DNA from 2 places in the Kocuria sp. HSID16901 genome. Region 1 is predicted to be linked to the other one. Evidence: predicted binding sites of a transcription regulator. Region 1 holds the regulator's gene; the other holds the start of a gene.

Region 1 (7,364 bases):
TGCTTGACCGCATCGTTCGGGACTTGCCGGCACCGCAGGGAAATCCGGATGCTCCCGCACGGGCGATGATTTTCGATTCCGTCTACGACTCGTATCGCGGCGTCGTGACCTATATCCGCGTCGTCGACGGCAAACTTTCGCCACGTCAACGCATCGCTATGATGTCGACCGGCGCCGAGCACGAGCTCTTAGAGATCGGCGTGATTTCACCTGAGCCTCAACCCACAGATGGACTCGGCGTCGGCGAAGTAGGCTATCTGATCACCGGCGTTAAAGATGTTCGACTCTCCAGGGTGGGCGACACGGTTACCGACGGTCGCCACCCCGCCGAGGAATCGCTAGGTGGCTACGAAGACCCCAAACCCATGGTCTTTTCGGGACTCTTCCCGATCGACGGCTCGGACTACCCGGTACTGCGTGACGCGCTGGACAAACTCAAGCTCAACGACGCCGCGTTGGTCTATGAACCTGAAACATCCGCGGCCCTCGGCTTCGGATTCCGGTGTGGCTTCTTGGGAATGCTCCACTTGGAAATTATTCGTGAGCGCCTGGAACGTGAATTCAATCTGTCCCTGATTTCCACGGCTCCCAACGTCATCTACGACGTCGTCCAAGAAGACGGATCCTCGATGCGGGTGACGAGTCCCAGCGAATTCCCCGAGGGCAAGCTTCAGACGATCGAAGAGCCCATGGTGGCCATCACCATCATTGCTCCCAGCGAATTTGTGGGAGCCATCATGGAGCTATGTCAGTCGCGCCGCGGGCAAATCGGGGGAATGGACTACCTCTCGGAAGAACGTGTGGAGCTTCGATACCGACTTCCACTCGCCGAGATCGTGTTCGACTTCTTTGACCAGCTCAAGTCCCGCACCAGGGGGTATGCATCCCTGGATTGGAAGTTGGATGGGCAACAAGAATCGGATCTGGTCAAGGTGGATATATTGCTCCAGGGTGAGCGAGTCGATGCCTTCTCGGCGATTACCCATCGCGACAAAGCGTATTCCTACGGCGTAACCATGGCGGCAAAGCTCAAGGAACTGATTCCGAGGCAACAGTTCGAGGTGCCGATCCAGGCGGCCATTGGTTCGCGCATCATCGCCCGTGAAAATATTCGGGCCATCCGTAAAGACGTACTCTCGAAATGCTACGGCGGCGATATCTCGCGTAAGCGTAAGTTGCTCGAAAAGCAAAAGGAAGGCAAGAAGCGGATGAAGACCATCGGTCGGGTGGACGTGCCGCAGGAAGCCTTTGTCGCGGCGCTCAGCTCAGCGGATGAGGCCAAGGATAAGCCCAAAAAGTGAGCCCCGCTCAGCCCACTGGTGACCCGGCCCCGCGGGACGGGCGTCTGCCAGAATCCGTCCTGAAGAATGCCTCCGGGCGGACTTTCAGCCTGTATGTTCACGTTCCGTACTGCTCCATACGGTGTGGGTACTGTGACTTCAATACCTATGCCACGGATGATTTCGGCGATGGCGTCGGACGTCTCACCTACGCACAGGATGCCTTGCGGGAACTCGATATCGCTCGCTCCATCTTGGAAGCTTCAGGAGTTGCCCCAAGACTCATGCATTCGGTGTTCTTCGGTGGCGGTACCCCCACCCGTATTCCTACGGAAGACCTCGTTGCCATATTTCAACGAGCTCAGGAGGTATTTGGGCTGGAAGACGGCGCCGAAGTCACGACCGAAGCGAACCCAGACTCCGTAGAACTAGAGGATCTCCAAGCCCTCAAAGAGGCAGGTTTCACTCGTGTCTCTTTCGGAATGCAATCTGCCGTTCCGAGGATCTTGAGTATCTTGGACCGAACTCACGAACCATCGAATGTTCCAAAGGTCGTGGAATGGGCCAAACAGGTCGGCCTCGAGGTCTCGGTGGATCTGATATCCGGGGCGCCGGGCGAAACGCTGGAGGAGTGGCGTACATCCGTAGAAGCGGCCATTAGCTACCGTCCGGATCATATTTCTGCCTATTCGCTCATCGTGGAGCCAGGAACCAAGTTGGCATCGCAAATCGCTCGGGGTGTCTATTCTGAGGTCGACGACGACCAGCAGGCCGACATGTATCTCCTCGCGGACGAGCTCCTGCACACGGCAGGATACGAATGGTATGAGGTGTCTAACTGGTCACGGACGGACTCGACGAGGTCCCGGCACAATCTGGCCTATTGGAAGAACCAGGATTGGTGGGGGATCGGCCCAGGAGCGCACTCTCACGTCAATGGCGTGCGGTGGTGGAATATCAAACATCCCCTTCCGTACGCGCAGCGGGTCCGCCAAGGAGACTCGCCGGCGATAGCGAGGGAGATCCTCGATGCCGATACTCGCTACATGGAGACGATCATGCTCGCGGTGCGGATTCGCGAGGGGCTGGAAACTCATAAGGTCCGACCCGAAGGCCGAGACCAGACGCACTGGTTGGCGCAGCAAGGACTCCTCGAGCGGGAGGCTTTGGAGAGAGGCGTAATCAGGCTGACGCGTCAGGGCAGGCTCTTGGGCGACGCCGTTGTCCGGGATCTTCTCGTCTGATGGCGTCCTAGCCTGGGCCGCTAATCAGCCGTGGAGACGGCTCAGCGGGAGCGGCGTCGGGAAACCCAATCGAGGGCCCGAGTGTTCCACCGATATTGGTACGGGTTGCCGCGATTCACGTGAATTCCGGCGATGAGTGCGGAAACGGCAAGGTAAACCCAGACGATGGCTGCAATGAGCCCGAAGAGCCAGCCGATTCCGGGTACCACGGACAATGCCACGCACACCACGATGACGATCGACGGAACGAGAGTGAAGTTCAGTGCTTCGCGAGCTTCTTGGGCCGTAAATCGGCCACGAGCGCGAAGGGTCGCATAGATGATGGCCGACGGAACGCACCCGACGACCCCGCCGAAATGAGCCATGGTGGCCATCGAACGGTCGTCTTTAACGCTCAAGGGCTGCGGCGTCGCCGATACTCCCTCGAACGGTGGTTTCTGCTTGGTGCTCGTGGTCGTCAAAAACTCGCCTTTTCTGCCGAACCTGTCGTTCATTGCGTCACACAATACTTGTACCGATGATACCGGTGTTGAGGATGCTCCGGTACATGCTCATCGACACCATTCCATGTCCATCATCAACTTGCCAGCAACCAACGCCCGCTAAGTCACGAGGCGCTTGCCGGTGGCTCGGTCAGGAAATCGATAATGTGTTCTACCGGTCCGAGAATACCCGGATCGAGGTCTGAGTATGTGTTGACACTCGATAGTATCTTCTTCCAGGCGATCGCGCGTTGTGCGGGCGTGGAATGTGGCCAACCAATTCGCTGGAGAATCCCGGTTTTCCAATCTTCGCCACGGGGCACGGTCGGCCATACATCGAGTCCGACGGTTGCGGGTTTCACGGACTCCCAGACGTCTACGTACGGGTGCCCCACGAAGAGCACATTGCTGCGGGCGCCAGGCAGGCGCATTGCTTCTTCCGCAAGTTTGGACTCTTTGCTTCCGGGGACAAGGTGGTCCGCGAGGACGCCGAGCCGTCGTTGAGAGTTCGGTTGAAATTCGCGGATGTAATCGGCGACGTGGTCCAGTCCATGAAGGGGCTCGACCACAATGCCTTCGATGCGGAGGTCTTCACCCCAGACCTTCTCGATGAGTTCCGCGTCGTGGAGACCCTCGACGACCATGCGAGAGGCGCGCGCCGTTCGAGCCTTCGCTCCGTGAACGGCAACCGACCCCGAACGGGTTCGTTGAGGAGCGTTCTTCGTGGGAGCCTGAGGCACGGTGAGTTTGACGGGTTCTCCCTCATAAAGAAATCCATAGCCCATAGGAAATTCTCGGACGGCGCCATGTCGGTCTTCGAGGCCGACCACGCGTTCACCGCCGATGGCTCGCAACGTGACGGCCGCACCAACCCATCCGCTCTGGACTTCTTCGATGACCATGCCGCGACGTACCTCAAGGATCTGAGGCTCGACCGGACGATGACTGATGCGGCCATCGCTGATGTCCTGGGGACCCCATCCGTATCGATCCATCGGTGCTCCTCACGGCTGTCTTATGACGTTGGCCTCGTGGCCAGTGGACAATATATCGCGGCCGCTCGCCGAGAGCTGATCGTGCCTCGTATATTTTCCGTGATCGGTTCTCGAGCGTAGACTTAGCAGACGGACTGGCCAAGTGCCAGACCTGGCCGGCACATCCATGGTTGAAGCATCGAGGAGGGGACGCACCCGTGAATCAGCCGCGACGTCTCGAAGTTCTCAGCGCCATTGTTGAGGACTACGTGCATTCTCGTGAGCCGGTGGGTTCCAAAGCTCTCGTGGAACGGCATAACTTGGGTGTGTCGAGCGCGACGGTGCGTAACGACATGGCTGCGCTGGAAGAAGCGGGAATGGTCACCGCGCCCCATGCAAGCGCAGGCCGTATCCCTACGGATAAGGGATACCGCGCCTTCGTCGACCAAATTTCTTCCATCAAGCCTCTCTCTGCCGCTGAGCGACGAGCCATCGCGAGTTTCCTCGATTCGACCGATGAAGTCGATCGAATGATGGAGAAGTCAGTGCGGTTATTGTCGCAATTGACGCGTCAGGTCGCATTGGTCCAATACCCCACGAAGACGGGTGCGAAAGTCCGCCACCTCGAGTTCGTGACCATGGCCCCTCGAATAGTTTTGGTCGTTCTGATTACCCATAGGGGAGGAGTCAGCCAACGCGCCGTCGAAGTGCCTGACGACGTGCCCGAAGAATTCGTCGTTCGGTTGAGGGCTAAGTTCCTCGACAAGGTGTTGGATCGCTCCGTCGGTGACCTCGAACAGCCCTTGGTATCCGCGGTAGCGGAATCCGATCCGCTGTATCGTGAAACTTCGAGCCTGCTGGCGGCCACCGTCGCCATCCTGGGCCGCGGAGAACAAGAAGAACGACTCGTGATGGCTGGAACGTCCTACCTCGCGGAATCGACCGAAGACTTTACTCGAAGCATCGCCCCCATTCTCGACGTCTTGGAGGAGCAAGTGGTGATGTTGAGATTGTTATCGGAAATCGACAACGATGCCCGTGGGGTCTCGGTGCGAATTGGCCACGAGAATGCGGAGACCCCACTCTCCGATGCCTCGGTCGTGGCAACGGGCTACGGGCCCGACCTCGCATCGAAGCTCGGAGTCGTGGGACCCACACGCATGGATTATCCAGGCACCATGTCCGCCGTGAGGGCCGTGGCTCGATATCTCTCCCGAATTTTGCACGAGTAAAAACCCAGCAGCTTTACATCGTAGAAACGTGGAATCCACGCGGCATCTGGCCGCAGATTAAGGAACTTCAGTGAGCGATCATTACCAGACTCTCGGCGTTTCCAGAGACGCTAGCCCGGAAGAAATCAAGAAGGCCTACCGCAAGAAAGCACGGACCCTTCACCCGGACGTGAACCCCTCGCCTGAAGCGGCAGAGGAGTTCAAGCGCGTGTCACACGCCAATGATGTCCTCTCGGACCCGGAGAAACGCCGGATCTATGACGCGACCGGAAACGAAAACGGTACGAACACCGGTTTCGGTGGAGGGTTCCCGGGATCTGGTGGAGGTTTCGGTTTTTCCGATATTTTCGAGACTTTTTTCCAAGGCGCAGGTTCGCCTCGCGGCCCAGAAAGCAGGGTCCGTCAGGGCCAAGATGCCTTGATCAACGTTCGCGTATCTCTCCAGGATGCGGTCTTCGGCACCGAAAAGGAAATCACCGTGGACACTGCGGTGACGTGTTCGGTGTGCGCCGGCCACGGGACGGAAAAGGGAACCGAACCCGAAACCTGTACCGTATGCCACGGTCAGGGTCACATCCAGCGCCAGGTTCAGTCGATCCTGGGCAATGTCGTGACGACCGCAGAGTGCCCCAGCTGTAGGGGATTTGGCACCGTTATTAAGCATCCCTGCCAGGAGTGCTACGGCGAAGGACGCGTGCGCCAGCGCAAGCCCCTCACGCTCAAGATTCCGGCGGGCGTTTCCACAGGAACGCGTATCCGCTTGAGTGGCCAAGGCGAGGCCGGTACCGGTGGTGGCCCGAACGGGGACCTGTATGTCGAGATTCGTGTTGCTCCAGATGAAACCTTCACCCGTGAAGGCGATGACTTGCATGCCCGCATGACGGTCCCCATGACCGCCGCTGCTTTGGGCACGACCATTTCCCTGAATACCTTCGACGGACCTCAAGATGTGAGCGTCAAGGCAGGAACCCAAACGGGGCAGACTACAACCTTGCGTGATCTCGGTGTGAGCAAGCTTCGAGGTTCAGGGCGAGGAAACATCGTCGTACATTTCGAGGTAGAAACCCCGACCAAACTCAGCGAAGAGGAGCGGGATCTGCTCCGTCGTCTGGCGGAACTGCGTGGTGAAGAATCGCCGGTCGGTGAAACCGTCCAGAATTCCGGTCACGGATTCTTCTCGCGACTTCGCGACAAATTTCAAGACTAGGCGCATCACATGACACGCCCGGTTTTCTACGTTGACCCTGGTGACCTTGAAGGTCGCGCCCTCGGAGACTCCATGTCGTTGGGTGGCTCCGAGGGGCACCACGCCAAGAACGTCAAGAGGATCACGACGAATGAGTCGATCGACCTGGTCGACGGCCGCGGACATCGCGCCGTTTGCACCGTGACATCTGTGGAAGCGGATGGATTGAGGCTGACGCTTGCTTCGGAGGTGAACTCGGACCCCGCGTCGGGCATCGTCCTCGTGCAGGCTTTGGCCAAGGGCGACCGCGATCTGATGGCTGTCGAGATGGCGACCGAACTGGGTGCGTCGGCCATCGTGCCGTGGCAGGCAGAGCGGAGCATCGTCCGATGGAAGGGAGACCGGGCAGCTAAAGCCCATGCCAAGTGGGTCAAGACGGTGGAAGCGGCGGCCAAACAGGCGCGCCGCTCCTTAGTCCCCAGGGTCGAACCATTGCACAGCACGCGTCAGCTGACGAATATTCTGGGGCCGGGCGACTCGATGTTCATTCTTCATGAAGAGGCACAGGTCGCTCTAACAACCGTTACGGCCCGAGAGAACGATGACTCGGGAACTGTGTTCCTCGTGGTCGGGCCAGAGGGTGGCATTGGAGCGGACGAAGCGTCCATGCTCGAGGCCGCTGGCGGCCAATGCGTTCGACTCGGATCGGAAATTCTGCGGAGCTCGACCGCTGGCGCCGCAGCGATGTCGGTACTCCATGCGATCCGAGGTTCCTGGGATTAGACGCGCTATCGGCCTTTGACGGTGAACGTGTGGTCGTCAGTGATGCTGATGTCGTGACCCTTGACCGCGAAACTGGGATCCCTGAGGTCTTCGGTCCGGATATACATGCGAATGGTGTATTTCCCTGTGGGGAGTGACTTGCTGAACTGAATTTCCTGAAGCCCATCGTCCTGTTCGGAGAGA
Region 2 (7,364 bases), on a different contig from region 1:
CGCCAACGGCTTGGTCGAAACCTCACCGGATTCGACACCCACTACCAACTCTGGGCTGGCCCCCATGATGTATTCACCCGTGGAAGTGTCGCGGACGCTAAACACGTAGGCCGAGGGGTTCATTTTTTTCAGATTCGCGTACAGTGCCGCGGGATCCAACGGTTCGTCGTCGTAGTGAAGCTCCAGCGCCCGAGACAGGACGACCTTTTCTAGTTGGCCGTCGTGAATCCTCTGCACCGCCGCAGCCACCGAGTCCCGAAAAATGCGGCTATCAAGGCCAAGAGTGCCCGTGGGCCGAGCAAGAGGTATGCGGTTCTCCTCGCCTTGCTCTCGTGGAGTCCACCTAAACCACTCGGGTACCGCGAGTCTCGGCGCCTCCGCCGGGTCGAAAGGCAGAAGCCCGACGACGATGGAATTAATTTCACGGGCCACATCCAGGCATTCGTCACGGTCGACTTCGTGCAATTCGCCGCCGGCTTCCAGTGTTCCGCGCGGCGTCGTCATCGTGAATCCTGGCAGGCGAGCGTGTTGGTCACCGTTCGATGTCGCGATAGTGCGGTCAGGGGTAAGCGGATCGCCGTCTTTATCCGATCGTGGCACCCCGATGCTCTCCGAGAGGCTCATGTTCACAATCCTCGATCCCTGTTCTTCAACACTCGGACTAGTTTAGCCCCGCTAGCCTTTTCCCCCGTCGGTGCCAGCTCAGGGCTCTCCCCGTCGCCGCAGCAGAACCATGGTTTCGCTGTGGGTGGTCTGCGGAAACATGTCGAAGAGTCGTGCTTCGACCGCGGTGAAGGACCTCAGGGCGTCCAAGTCCTGAGCGAGAGACTCTGCGTTGCAACTCGAATAGATGACCGTTGCCACGCGGGAAGATTCCAGCCACCGAGCAGTTTCCAGGCCAATGCCCCGTCGAGGCGGATTAACGACGACGCAGTCCGGCTCGTCATGGCTCCCGTTGGTAAAAGTTCCAGCGTCCGCGGCGGCGAAATCGATGTGATGAAGGCCGGCGCTCCGAGCGCTGGAACGCGCCGCCTCAATCGCTTCCGGATCTATCTCTATGCCACGAACCTCCACGCTGTCACCCAACTTTTCGGCAAGGTGCATGGCGAATCCGCCGACGCCGCAGAAGAGGTCCCATACCGAGGAAGGCGAGACGGATTCGGCCCACGCCGCCGCCTGCCGGTACATCCCTGCCGCGATCTCGGAGTTGGTCTGGAAGAAACCGTGAGGCCTCAAGTGGAGGTCAATTCCGTTGAGGCGCATCGGCAAGACCCGTTGATCCGTCAGAGGGATCTCCTCCGGTCCTTCCATCACCGCCTTGTGTTCGCGCAATATATTGGCGCTGACCACTCGTAGACCAGGCAAGGACTTCTTCAGCTCAGGCACGCCTTGGCGAATAGGGACCACGTACTTTTTGCTTCGCAGAACGAAACGCACCATGAGTTCCCGCTGAGGAGAAATCGTCACGATGAGGTTTTTGAGTTCACCCCTCCGGGCGGCGATGTCGTACGGCACTAATCGATGCTCTCTCACGAAGTCCTTGAGCATCGGTAGAGCATCCGTGATTTCTTGGGGATACAGGCCGCATTCGCTGAGGTCGGTCCCTCGACCCCGCCGATCCACGATGCCTAACTGAGGGTCCTCCGCAGTCCCGGTGACCACCATTTTGGCCTTATTGCGAAACCCGGATTCCCGGCTCCCCATGGGCTCATGCCACACCAGCCCCGGCCGGTTCCCCACCAGGGCACGCACTGTGCCCTGTTTGTCCTCAAGCTGCTGTTCGTACGGCACGCCCATGCGCACGCATGAACGGCAGAGCTGGGCGGAGAAATAGTCACAGTGCATCGTCAGTCCATGCTAGTACCGCCGCGCGCCCCACGGGTATCGCCGAGGGGCGGGTTTGCCCGTCGTCGGTTCACCACGGCAAAACCCCCGCACGAGCCAGTGCTCGTGCGGGGGTTTGACGTCAGCGGGATGTACCGGCGTGAGCCGAAATTACATCATGCCGCCCATACCGCCCATGCCGTCCATGCCCTCGGCACCGGCGCCGGCGTTCTTCTCCGGCTGGTCGGCCACAACGGCCTCGGTGGTGAGGAACAGACCCGCGATGGATGCGGCGTTCTGCAATGCGGAACGGGTCACCTTGACCGGATCGTTGATTCCGGCGCTCATCAGGTCCTCGTACTGACCGGTGGCCGCGTTGAGACCGTGACCCTGCTCGAGGCCGCGCACCTTGTCGGCGACGACGCCGGGCTCGAGGCCAGCGTTCGAAGCGATCTGCTTGAGCGGGGCGTCCACGGCAACCTTGACGATGTTGGCGCCGGTTGCTTCGTCGCCCTCGACCGTCAGGGTCTCGAAGGCACGAACGCCAGCCTGGATCAGTGCCACGCCACCGCCGGGGACGATGCCCTCTTCGACGGCTGCCTTGGCGTTGCGGACGGCGTCCTCAATGCGGTGCTTGCGCTCCTTGAGCTCGACCTCGGTAGCGGCACCGGCCTTGAGCACGGCGACGCCGCCTGCGAGCTTCGCCAAACGCTCCTGGAGCTTCTCGCGATCGTAATCGGAGTCGGTGTTGGCGATCTCGGCACGAATCTGTGCAACGCGACCGTCGATCTCCTCAGCGGATCCCGCGCCGTCGACGATGGTGGTCTCGTCCTTGGTCACGACGACTTTGCGTGCCTGGCCCAGCAGGTCCAGGGTGGCGGTGTCGAGAGACAGGCCGACCTCTTCGGTGATGACCTGACCGCCGGTCAGAACGGCGATGTCGGCGAGCTGTGCCTTACGACGGTCGCCGAAGCCCGGAGCCTTGACGGCGGCGGACTTGATCGAGCCACGCATCTTGTTCAACACGAGCAGTGCCAGGGCTTCGCCCTCGACGTCTTCCGCGATGATCAGCAGCGGCTTGCCGGACTGCATGACCTTCTCCAGAACGGGGACGAGGTCCTTCACGTTGGAGATCTTGGAGTTGACGATCAGGATGTAGGGATCCTCGAGGACCGCTTCCTGACGATCGGCATCGGTCACGAAGTAACCGGAAAGGAAGCCCTTGTCGAAGCGCATGCCCTCGGTCAATTCGAGGTCCAGCCCGAACGTGTTGGACTCCTCGACGGTGATGACGCCTTCCTTGCCGACCTTCTCCATCGCCTGAGCGATGAGCTTGCCGATCTCCGGGTCGCCGGCCGAAATGGATGCGGTTGCGGCGATCTCTTCTTCGGTTTCGATTTCCTTGGCCGAGGAGAGAAGCTCCTTGGTCACGGCCTCGACAGCCTTCTCGATGCCGCGCTTCAGGGACAGCGGGTCCGCACCGGCCGCGACGTTGCGCAAGCCCTCACGAACCAGGGCCTGGGCCAAAACGGTCGCGGTGGTGGTGCCGTCACCGGCGATGTCGTCGGTCTTCTTCGCAACTTCCTTGACGAGCTCGGCGCCGATCTTCTCGTAGGGATCCTCGAGCTCGATTTCCTTGGCGATGGAAACACCATCGTTGGTGATCGTGGGTGCGCCCCACTTCTTTTCCAGTACCACGTTGCGGCCGCGCGGCCCCAAGGTCACCTTGACGGCGTCGGCGAGGGTATTCAAACCCTTTTCGAGTCCGCGGCGTGCCTCTTCATCAAAAGCAATCAATTTTGCCATGGCGGTTGACGTCCCTCCTGGACGGTAGACGGATGCGTCGTCCACGGTGCCCGCGACGGACGACCGATGCTCTACCGCACTCTGGGCGGTAGTTCACCAAGCCTCACCGTGGTGACTGAGTCTGATCCTCATCGACCAACAACTGTGAGTCCTCACGGTGAACGAAAATCCGAAACGGAGGAACTCTTTAGCAGTCGAGGAGGATGAGTGCTAACCCCAATATTGGCACTCCACCGCAGAGAGTGCAAACGATTCGGCAGTCCTTGACCGGGCTTCGCTCAGAGCACAGCGAACCCTCAAGGATCACCCTTTGGGCTCGGGTCGCACGGACTATTGTCCCGTCGCACCCGCTGCATCGTGAGCCGCAAGAACCACGACGACGTCGTAGGTGTATCCGCTGGACTGTCGGACGTCTTGGATGCCGAGCTTCTTCGCAATCTCCTTGGCCTGCGCATCCGACCCCTGGGCGTAATAGACGACCGACGCGTTCTGTGCCTGGCCTTCCCAGTTGCTCACGTCCGAAATCGTCCACCCGGCATCACGCAAGGTCGAGGCCGACTTCGTCGCGGTACCTTCCTTGGACCCGTAGTTATACACACCGATGGTCGTCGAGGGATCTGCCTGACTGGAGCCGGAGTCGCTGGAGGACGATGCTTGGTCCCCCGACGACGCGGACGTCGAGGCCGAAGCCGAGCTCGACGAACTCGACGACGTTCCGGCGGCTTCTGGTCCGGCCGTTTTCGGGGAGAACAGGAACAGCAACCCACCGATCACCAGCGCACAAATCCCAGCCACTATCACGGCGGCCAGGTGCTTGAATCCACCAGTCTTCTCCGGAAGGTCACCACGGTAGGCGCCGCGGTGCGAAGAATCCCAGGGGACATCGTCGAATTGATCGTGTTCGTAGTCGGCCATGCGTGTCCTCAAAGTCTGACGGGGCGCACTGCTCGGTGCGTGTACGGCTCAAAATCCCAGGGTATCCCCTTTGGCCCCCAGTTAGCCCACGGCCCACCGCCGTCTTTCGTCATGAGATCAACCGTCTCGATGTTCGCGGAGGCGTCTCATCAGCGCAGGTTCCGCTCGAATGGCTCGTTCGTCATCGATCAACCGGTTCAGTCGCATGTAGTATTCCGTTCCCGGCATGCCCAACTCGGCCCGCACGGCGCGTTCTTTCGCACCGGAGTATTTCCAGGTTCTTTTCTCCATCGCGAGAATTGCGAGTTCGGCTTCGGTCAATGAATCCACGCCGATAGTCTAGGGAGAATCAACCCCGTCCACGAACTTCGGAGGAAAACCCGTGACCGTCAAGCCTCTCGAGGAAATCATGGCCGCCGACTGGGCCGACGCGCTCAAGCCGGTCGAACCCACGATTCGCACTATGGGTCAGTTTCTCCGCGACGAGCACAAGAACGGTTTTCACACTCTTCCGGCCGCCGAAAACATCTTTCGGGCCTTCCAAGAACCGCTCTCATCGGTGCGCGTGCTCATCATCGGGCAGGATCCATATCCGACCCCCGGGCATGCCATGGGGCTCTCCTTCTCCGTTCAGGACGACGTCCGCCCCCTCCCCCGGTCCTTGACCAACATTTATCGAGAACTTCGCTCGGATCTTGGTGTGGAACCGCCCGAGCACGGCGATCTTTCGCGGTGGTCGCGTCAGGGAATCATGTTGTTGAACCGCTGTTTGACGGTCCGTGCCGGAGAGGCAGGCTCTCACCGCAACCGGGGCTGGGAACACGTCACCGACGCCGCGATTCAGGCTCTCGCTTCCAGGAATCAGCCCCTTGTGGCAATTCTGTGGGGTCGCGACGCTCGGAACGCGGGCGCGCAACTCGGGCCCGCCATCCCGAAGATTGAGTCGGTCCATCCGTCCCCGCTCTCGGCGTCCCGTGGCTTCTTCGGCTCCCGTCCGTTCAGCCGAGCCAATGAAGCCCTGGCGTCACTGGGCGAATCACCCGTCGATTGGAACCTCGGCTAGCGCCCTCGAGTGAGGTCTTCGGAAGATCAAATCCCGCGGGCACTTCCGGCATTAATTACCCAGGGGATCCGGCTCTTGCTTGCGTCTTCGGACCAACTTCCGTTGGATTTGTGGGTCTTTGCTCATGAACGGTCTCATGAGGTAATTGCCTAAGACCACGGCCGCCGCCATCGCCATGATGATCGCGCCCGCGTTGAGCATCGGAATCAGGCCGGTCACGGGATCGATATTGACCGTGAGGGTGTACATTCCACGGAAAATCGTGAGTCCGGGGAGCAGGAAGGTGAGGCCTGGAACGGCCAAAACCACCTGAGGAATGAGCCTCCTCTGCGCGATCAACGCTGAAGCGCAACCGACGCCGATCGCACCCACCATCGACGTCATGCGTCCGCCGGCGCCCGTCAGCGCAAAGAGATGGAACACCGTCAGGCCGCACAAACTGCTAAATACCCCTGGAAGAATATGTTCGGGTTTGACTTGAACGGTGATGGCGATCAACGCCGTCGCAATGAGCATGAAGACGATATTGACCAGCGGTTCCGCCCCAGAAAAGACCACGCTGTCGACGTCGATCTCCCGGAAACCCAGACTGGTCGTGATGGACACCGCGATCGCGATACCAACGATCAGCCCCATGAAGGAAAGGCCTGTGGATATGAGCCTGCCGGCCGAGGTAACGGGGAATCCGTTAATGGCGTCTTGAATCGTGGAAACCAACGTCAGGGTCGGCAACAACATGATCAGCCCGGAACCCACGATGTGGGCCGGCGAGACCGGCGCCCCAACGGCGAACAGAATCATCGCGATCAAGGTCACCAGGGAAGAACACGCCGCCATGGTGAAGAAGGACGGAATGCGCCAAGAGGCGAGTTTTCCCGCCATGTACTGGACCACGGTGAAGGTCAGGAAGGACACGATGGAACCCAACCAGGTTCCGCCAATACCCACCGTAATCGCGGCCGCGGCGGAAGAATTGCAAAGATTCACCAGCCAACGGGGATACGGCTTGGGCTTGGAGAGAATTCGGGAAAGTCGCTTTTCCGCCTCGGTCCTCGACAAATCACCGTTGGTAATCCTTTTGACGAGGCGGTGCGTCTCCGTCAAACCGGCGTAGTTATCCGACCATGAACGCACCACCCGCACCACCGTGTGGCTAAAGACCTCGTCACCGTTCGTATCGAGGCCGACGTTGCCGGATTCCGAAATGTAGTTGATCACTACGGACTGATTCGTGATGTCGATATCGACGTCCTCCACCCCGTAGGTTGCGCACGTCGCCACGATGGCGGTCTCGACGTCGCGCGCATCCGCTCCAAAGTGGAACATGGTCTCGGCCAGGCGCAGGGAGAAATTGAGGGTCTTTCGAACCTCGGTTCGTTCCTGGAACCTTCGGGGATTGGCGAACGGCGAATTCGCGAGGCGCTCGACCACACGCATGGGTGCGGTCGGCAGGTTCTCCGAATGCATCATGCGCCGGATGCCGAAGCTTCTCCGTCCGGTGCCGGGTACCGGTGGGGAGGCCTCAGCCGAAGGGTAGCTCGCCCGAGTCACCCCGGGGTCGGGGGCATCGTTGGTTGAATAGCCCTCGCGGCTCGGAATAGAGGAAGACTCCGACAAATCCTGCGTGTTGCGGAAAATATCGTGCGGTGCCGTCCGGGCAGCACCAATACGTTCCGCGTCGTGAACGCCGGACCCTTGAGTAGCGGCGCCCAAGGAGTTTTCCGCGGCTTCGGGAGCGGGCCGTTCAGGGTGATAG

Evidence for each region. Region 1 encodes HrcA, which represses chaperone genes, less so after heat shock. Its sites were predicted from a motif close to TTNGCACTCGNNNNNNNCGAGTGCNAA; they were not measured.
Region 2: a site for HrcA is predicted at 3,818-3,844, ahead of groL (chaperonin GroEL). Genes of this name have one in related genera too.

Annotation. Positions count from the first base shown of each region.
Region 1 covers NZ_RBLM01000002.1:434,561-441,924, reverse strand. Annotated here, with positions in the region: gene lepA (translation elongation factor 4) at 1-1,301, shown strand, start outside; gene hemW (radical SAM family heme chaperone HemW) at 1,298-2,524, shown strand; gene D8M21_RS04195 (DUF4870 domain-containing protein) at 2,566-2,985, opposite strand; gene D8M21_RS04190 (DUF3097 family protein) at 3,132-4,001, opposite strand; gene hrcA (heat-inducible transcriptional repressor HrcA) at 4,199-5,212, shown strand; gene dnaJ (molecular chaperone DnaJ) at 5,283-6,419, shown strand; gene D8M21_RS04175 (16S rRNA (uracil(1498)-N(3))-methyltransferase) at 6,429-7,181, shown strand; gene D8M21_RS04170 (GerMN domain-containing protein) at 7,187-7,364, opposite strand, start outside.
Region 2 covers NZ_RBLM01000004.1:297,936-305,299, forward strand. Annotated here, with positions in the region: gene D8M21_RS07955 (isochorismate synthase) at 1-624, opposite strand, end outside; gene D8M21_RS07960 (methyltransferase domain-containing protein) at 703-1,845, opposite strand; gene groL (chaperonin GroEL) at 1,996-3,630, opposite strand; gene D8M21_RS07970 (LytR C-terminal domain-containing protein) at 3,961-4,545, opposite strand; gene D8M21_RS07975 (DUF3263 domain-containing protein) at 4,663-4,875, opposite strand; gene D8M21_RS07980 (uracil-DNA glycosylase) at 4,928-5,608, shown strand; gene D8M21_RS07985 (threonine/serine ThrE exporter family protein) at 5,660-7,364, opposite strand, start outside.